One region of the Enterobacter sp. AC1 genome, then DNA from elsewhere that is predicted to be linked to it. Evidence: predicted binding sites of a transcription regulator. Region 1 holds the regulator's gene; each other region holds the start of a gene.
What was found. Region 1 encodes CRP, which controls carbon source genes, mostly activating them, when cyclic AMP is high. Its sites were predicted from a motif close to ATGTGANNNNNNTCACAT; they were not measured.
Positions count from the first base shown of each region.

Region 1 (2,270 bases):
CATCCGCCTGCCGCCATCAGCACCATTTCCATTGGACTTGGCGCTTTGTCGCCGGAGTTACCATCCATCAAAATCTGGTGTCCTGACGCGGACTCGCCCAGGAACGTTAAACCCTCAACCCACTTCACGCGCGCTTGCATATTTTTGAACTCCAACGTTGCATTTTTGGTGACAGATTACGCGTGCGTTACATTTCTCGCAATGGAAGGCGACCTGCATCATGCTGAAGCGAGACACCAGGAGACACGCGGCGAAAGCTATGCTAAAACACTCAGGATGCTACAGTAATACATTGACGTTACACGTGTATGCAGAGGACATCAAACTTTACTGGCTGCGAAACGTTACGGTAGCCGACTTCCCAGGGTATGGGTAAGAATTCGATTGCAACCCCAGAGTCCGGATGCATCTGATGACTCTGGTGACAGCTTATAACAGAGGATAACAGCGCATGGTGCTTGGCAAACCGCAAACAGACCCGACTCTCGAATGGTTCTTGTCTCATTGCCACATTCATAAGTACCCATCGAAGAGCACGCTGATTCACCAGGGTGAAAAAGCGGAAACGTTGTATTACATCGTTAAAGGCTCGGTGGCAGTGCTGATCAAAGATGAAGAAGGGAAAGAGATGATCCTTTCTTATCTGAACCAGGGCGATTTCATCGGTGAACTGGGCCTGTTTGAAGAGGGCCAGGAACGTAGCGCCTGGGTTCGTGCAAAGACAGCATGTGAAGTGGCTGAAATTTCTTACAAGAAGTTCCGTCAGCTGATTCAGGTTAACCCTGACATCCTGATGCGTCTTTCTTCCCAGATGGCGCGCCGTCTGCAGGTCACCTCTGAGAAAGTGGGTAACCTCGCCTTCCTGGACGTGACTGGCCGTATTGCACAAACGCTGCTGAACCTGGCGAAACAGCCAGACGCAATGACCCACCCGGACGGCATGCAAATTAAAATTACCCGTCAGGAAATTGGTCAGATCGTCGGTTGTTCCCGTGAGACAGTGGGCCGTATCCTGAAAATGCTGGAAGATCAAAACCTGATCTCCGCCCACGGTAAAACCATCGTGGTCTACGGAACGCGTTAATTCCGCTTAAACGGCGTGTCACCCCAGGGTGTCACGCCGTTTTTGTCTCTACTCCCCATGTGGCGCAGGCTGATCTATCACCCGGAAGTTAACTACGCACTGCGACAAACGCTGGTGTTGTGTCTTCCCGTGGCCGTGGGCCTGATCCTCGGACACCTTCAGCAAGGCCTGCTGTTTTCTCTCGTGCCCGCCTGCTGCAACATCGCCGGTCTGGACACGCCGCATAAGCGCTTCTTCAAACGCCTGACTATTGGCGGCTGCCTGTTCGCAGGCTGTAGCCTCGCCGTGCAGCTTCTGCTTGCCCGGGACATCCCGCTGCCGCTGATCCTGACCGTGCTGGCCATGACCCTCGGCGTCACCGCCGAAATCAGCTCGCTGCACGCCCGCCTGCTTCCCGCCTCGCTAATTGCGGCCATTTTCACGCTGAGCCTCGCCGGGAATATGCCGGTGTGGGAGCCGCTGCTGATCTACGCTCTGGGGACGCTGTGGTACGGGCTGTTCAACTGGTTCTGGTTCTGGCTGTGGCGCGAACAGCCGCTGCGCGAATCCCTGAGCCTGCTCTATGTGCAGCTGGCGGATTACTGCGAAGCCAAATACACCCTGCTCACCCAGCATACCGATCCGGAAAAATCCTTGCCGCCGCTGCTGACGCGCCAGCAAAAGGTGGTGGATCTGATAAGCCAGTGCTATCAGCAGCTGCATATGCTCGCCGCCAACAAGAATCACGAATACAAACGGCTGCTGCGCACCTTCCAGGTCGGGCTGGACCTGCAGGAACATATCTCCGTTAGCCTTCACCACCCGCAGGAGGTGCAAAAGCTGGTCGAGCGCAGCCACGCCGAAGCGGTGATCCGCTGGAACGCGCAGACCGTATCGGCACGTCTGCGGGTCCTGGCTGACGACATTCTCTACCACCGCTACCCCACGCGCTTTAACATGGAAAAACAGCTCGGCGCGCTGGAGAAAATCGCCCGCCAGCATCCGGATAACCCGGTTGGCCAGTTTGCCGCCTGGCACTTCAGCCGCATCGCCCGCGTGCTGCGAACTCAGCGCCCGCTTTATCCTCGCGATCTAATGGCGGATAAGCAAAAGCGGCTGCCGTTATTGCCCGCGCTCAGAAGCTATCTGTCTTTGAAATCGTCCGCCCTGCGCAACGCCGCAAGGATTAGCGTTATGCTCAGTACCG
Region 1 covers NZ_JBNDIZ010000008.1:50,491-52,760, forward strand. The annotation lists gene M2433_RS19785 (OsmC family protein) at 1-140, opposite strand, end outside; gene crp (cAMP-activated global transcriptional regulator CRP) at 452-1,084, shown strand; gene M2433_RS19795 (YccS/YhfK family putative transporter) at 1,142-2,270, shown strand, end outside.

Region 2 (2,270 bases), on a different contig from region 1:
CCGTATTGACCATCCCGTTACAGACTATTCTGCCGGACGCCCCGCGCGAGGGGATCGTCATTAATCTTGCGGAGTTACGTCTCTATTATTACCCGCCGGGCAAAAATGAAGTCACCGTGTACCCCATCGGGATTGGCCAGCTGGGCGGCGACACCCTGACGCCGACGATGGTCACCACCGTCTCGGATAAACGTGCGAATCCAACCTGGACCCCGACGGCTAATATTCGTGCCCGTTATAAAGCGCAGGGCATTGACCTTCCCGCCGTAGTGCCGGCAGGCCCGGATAACCCGATGGGACATCACGCGATCCGCCTGGCGGCTTACGGCGGGGTCTATCTGCTGCATGGAACGAATGCAGATTTTGGCATCGGCATGCGCGTCAGCTCCGGCTGTATTCGTCTGCGCGATGACGATATCAAAACGCTGTTTAACGTGGTTACGCCGGGTACTAAAGTAAATATTATCAATACGCCGATTAAAGTTTCTGAGGAGCCAGGCGGCGTGCGGATGGTTGAAATTCACCAGCCGCTATCGAAAAACATCGGTGACGATCCGCAAACATTGCCCATCAACCTGAATGCGGCAATGGTGAGCTTCAAAACGAATGTGAATACCGATGGCGCAGTCATGGAGCGCGCAATGGAGGCTCGGTCGGGAATGCCGACAGATGTCACCCGGCACCGTGATGTCGCCCAGCAGTCGCTGTAATACGGAAAGAAAAACGCCCTGCTTAGCAGGGCGTTTTTTATTGCAGTGGCATAAATGAGGGTTTATACGCGACTTATTTGTAGATTACAGCTGTGCCGTGCAGCGTGTTAGGGCCGGTCACAGAGGTAATGCGGAAAGATTTCGCACCCATTTCTTCCGCTTTTTGCGCCAGCTGATCTTCCAGAGAGCCCAGGTTAGTCCCTGCAGAAGCGGAGATAGTCCCGACTTTATGCTGGTCAGCAGGTGTGGATTGCACTTCAACAGCAGCAAAGCTTGCGAAAGAGAGTGAGCTCAGAACGGCGGCAGCGATGAGAGTTTTTACGTTTTTCATGATCTTTACCTTTAGCAGATGAATTTGGAGGTCGTTATCTATTTAGTTAACGATCGATAGGTAAATCATAAATGTGATCCAGGTCACGCGTCAACATAATTTTATAACGAACGTTAACTTAATTTTAAAGTCGTTATTTTTCATACTCATATGATTAATTTATTTTTAAGCATTCAGCGCTGGTGGTGACTTGCGTTTATTTTTATAATGGTTATTCAACAAACCAACAGAGGACCAACGGCAAATGACAACCGATGTCACGAGTTGTGCGAAGAAAAGCCGTGGCCGACCAAAAGTGTTTGACAGGGATGCAGCGCTTGATAAGGCCATGACTCTCTTCTGGCAACATGGGTATGAAGCAACCTCGCTTTCCGATCTGGTAGAAGCCACCGGAGCCAAAGCGCCGACGCTGTATGCTGAATTTACCAATAAAGAGGGGCTGTTCAGGGCGGTGCTGGACAGGTACATTTCGCGCTTTGCGGCGAAACACGAAGCCCAGCTATTTTGTGAAGAAAAAAGCGTTGAGCAGGCACTGCGAGATTATTTCACCGCCGTCGCCACCTGCTTTACCAGTAAAGACACGCCTGCGGGCTGCTTTATGATTAACACCTCTGCCACCCTTGCGGCGTCGTCTAAAGAGATCGCCAATACGGTGAAATCGCGTCACGCCATGCAGGAGGAGACGCTGAGCGCGTTTCTGGCTCAACGCCAGCAGCGCGGTGAAATCCCCGCGCACTGTAACCCTCAGGTGCTGGCGCAATACCTGAGCTGTATTTTGCAGGGGATGTCGATCAGCGCCCGTGAAGGGGCAACGCTTGAAAAACTGCAGAATATAAGCGACACCACGCTGCGGCTGTGGCCCGAGCTACTCAAAATCTGACGCAAAAAAAAGCTCCTCAGCCTGAGCGCATGAGGAGCTAAGTTCAGAGAACATCTTTTTTACACTTTGTTATTCAGAACCAGCTGGCCATTACCGTCCAGAGGAATTTGCGTGCCTGGATCTTTATCCATGCGGATTTTGCCCTGCTGATCGCCAATTTTGTACGTCACGTCATAGCCCAGCATTTTCTCCGACTTGTCATAGACGGTTTTACAGCGCTGCTGCGTTGTGGTGTAGGTATCATTATCCTGCATTGCGCCCTGCACCTGGTTACCGGCATAGCCACCGCCCAGCGCGCCGACCACGGTCGCCACATCTTTACCACGGCCACCGCCAAACTGGTGGCCAA
Region 2 covers NZ_JBNDIZ010000002.1:894,984-897,253, reverse strand. The annotation lists gene ldtC (L,D-transpeptidase LdtC) at 1-710, shown strand, start outside; gene bhsA (multiple stress resistance protein BhsA) at 784-1,041, opposite strand; gene comR (TetR family copper-responsive transcriptional repressor ComR) at 1,286-1,921, shown strand; gene M2433_RS09145 (glycine zipper 2TM domain-containing protein) at 1,981-2,270, opposite strand, start outside.
Region 2: a site for CRP is predicted at 1,113-1,130, ahead of bhsA (multiple stress resistance protein BhsA). Genes of this name have one in related genera too.

Region 3 (2,270 bases), on a different contig from region 1:
GGAGTTCAGCTGCGGATCGAAGTGCCATTTCTCTTTACCGGTGGCCGCGTCGAGCGCGAACAGACGCTGGTGCGCCGTACACAGATAGAGCATGTTGCCGACTTTAATTGGCGTCACTTCGTTGGTCAGTTCACCCGGATCGTTCGGCATCTTCAGGTCACCGGTACGGAATACCCAGGCTTCCTTCAGGTTCTTCACGTTGTCCGCGTTGATCTGCTTCAGCGGAGAGTAGCGTTGGCCTTCCTGGTTACGACCATACGCAGGCCAGTCACCGTCAGCGACCTGGGAGATAGCCGCCGCAGGCGTGGATTCCGCGTTCAGCGTACCGTTGATCTCCTGTGGGTCATTAAAACCGGCCCAGGTCAGAATGCCGCCGGTAATCAGCAGGGCAACAACCAGGCCCGCCACAGCACCGCTTGAAGGCACAATCAGGCGACGCCAGACGAACGGCAGGATCAGCCAGATACCAAAGAAGACCAGGATGTCGCTGCGCGGCGTCAGTGCCCAGAAGTCGAACCCGACTTCCCAGACGCCCCAGATCATGGTGGCAAGGAGGAGTGCGGCATACAGCCACAGTGCGGATTGTTTTCTACGCAACAGCAGGACGGTTACGGCAACCATAACCAGACCCGCAATCGGGTAGTACCAGGAGCCGCCTAAAGCGACCAGCCAGACGCCACCGATTAACAGATACAGCGCGCAGAAGGCTGCGAACGCGGCTGTTAATGTCACCAGTAGACGCGGCTGTTTAGAGTGTGTTTCAGCCATAGAAAGTGTACTCGTCAGTTTTTGTTAATAATTTGCTAGCAACTAATTATAGGTATTAACAAGTGTGATCGGAATCACAATATTTGCTTTTTATAACTCATGCGCCAGGCTTAGCCATTTGCTGATATAATGGCTGGCTTGCGTATCGATGCCGGAGATGAATTCACCCGCATTGAGAGATTTTCATTAAAATCATTTGGTTAGTAATATGAAACATACTGTTGAAGTGATGATCCCGGAAGCCGAGATCAAAGCGCGTATCGCCGAACTGGGTCGTCAAATCACCGAACATTACAAGGACAGCGGCAGCGAAATGGTGCTGGTCGGTCTGTTGCGTGGCTCTTTCATGTTCATGGCAGATCTGTGCCGTGAAGTGCATGTGCCACATGAGGTCGATTTTATGACCGCCTCCAGCTACGGCAGCGGCATGTCCACAACCCGTGATGTGAAAATCCTGAAAGATCTGGATGAAGATATTCGTGGCAAAGATGTGTTGATCGTTGAGGACATTATCGACTCCGGCAACACCCTTTCAAAAGTGCGCGAGATCCTGAGCCTGCGAGAGCCAAAATCTCTGGCTATCTGCACCCTGCTGGATAAACCTGACCGCCGTGAAGTGCAGGTGCCGGTCGAGTTCGTGGGCTTCTCCATTCCGGACGAATTCGTCGTCGGTTATGGCATTGACTACGCGCAGCGTTATCGTCATCTGCCGTATGTTGGGAAAGTGGTGTTGCTGGACGAGTAACTGCGGGCTGATGCCCTCACCCCGACCCTCTCCCACAGGGAGAGGGAGAAAATCTCCGGCTTTATTTATGGTTCACATGCTTCAGCTTAAGGTTGGCAATTCCTGAACGGTAACGCTGCTCCAGCGTTTCGCGGTTGGTGGCGGTCACTTCCAGATTGCGCAGCAGACCATCGTGAATACCGTACGCCCAGCCGTGAATAGAGACCTTCTGCCCGCGCTTCCACGCTGACTGAATGATCGTTGAATGTCCCAGATTATATACCTGCTCCATCACGTTGAGTTCGCAAAGGGTATCCATGCGACGCTCCTGCGGCATTTCGCCTAACAGTGAGCTATGTTTGAACCAGATATCGCGGATGTGCAGCAGCCAGTTATCAATAAGCCCCAGCTCCGGGTTTTCAACCGCTGCCTGCACGCCGCCGCAGCCATAATGGCCGCAAATAATGATGTGCTCGACTTCCAGAACGTCAACGGCATACTGAACAACAGAAAGACAGTTAAGATCGGTGTGAATGACCAGGTTGGCGACATTACGGTGAACAAACAGTTCGCCGGGTTCGAGGCCGGTCAGACGCTCCGCCGGTACGCGGCTGTCGGAACATCCAATCCAGAGAAAGCGTGGGTTCTGAGCCTGCGCGAGTTTTCCAAAAAATCCGGGGTCTTCCTCCACCAGCATTTTTGACCATAGTGCATTGTTGCTGATGAGTGTATCTATGTTGTTCATGGAGGTTAGCGACCTGTAACCGAGTAATTGCGT
Region 3 covers NZ_JBNDIZ010000009.1:73,100-75,369, forward strand. The annotation lists gene M2433_RS20695 (glucose/quinate/shikimate family membrane-bound PQQ-dependent dehydrogenase) at 1-768, opposite strand, end outside; gene hpt (hypoxanthine phosphoribosyltransferase) at 977-1,513, shown strand; gene can (carbonate dehydratase) at 1,575-2,237, opposite strand.
Region 3: a site for CRP is predicted at 831-848, ahead of hpt (hypoxanthine phosphoribosyltransferase). Genes of this name have one in related genera too.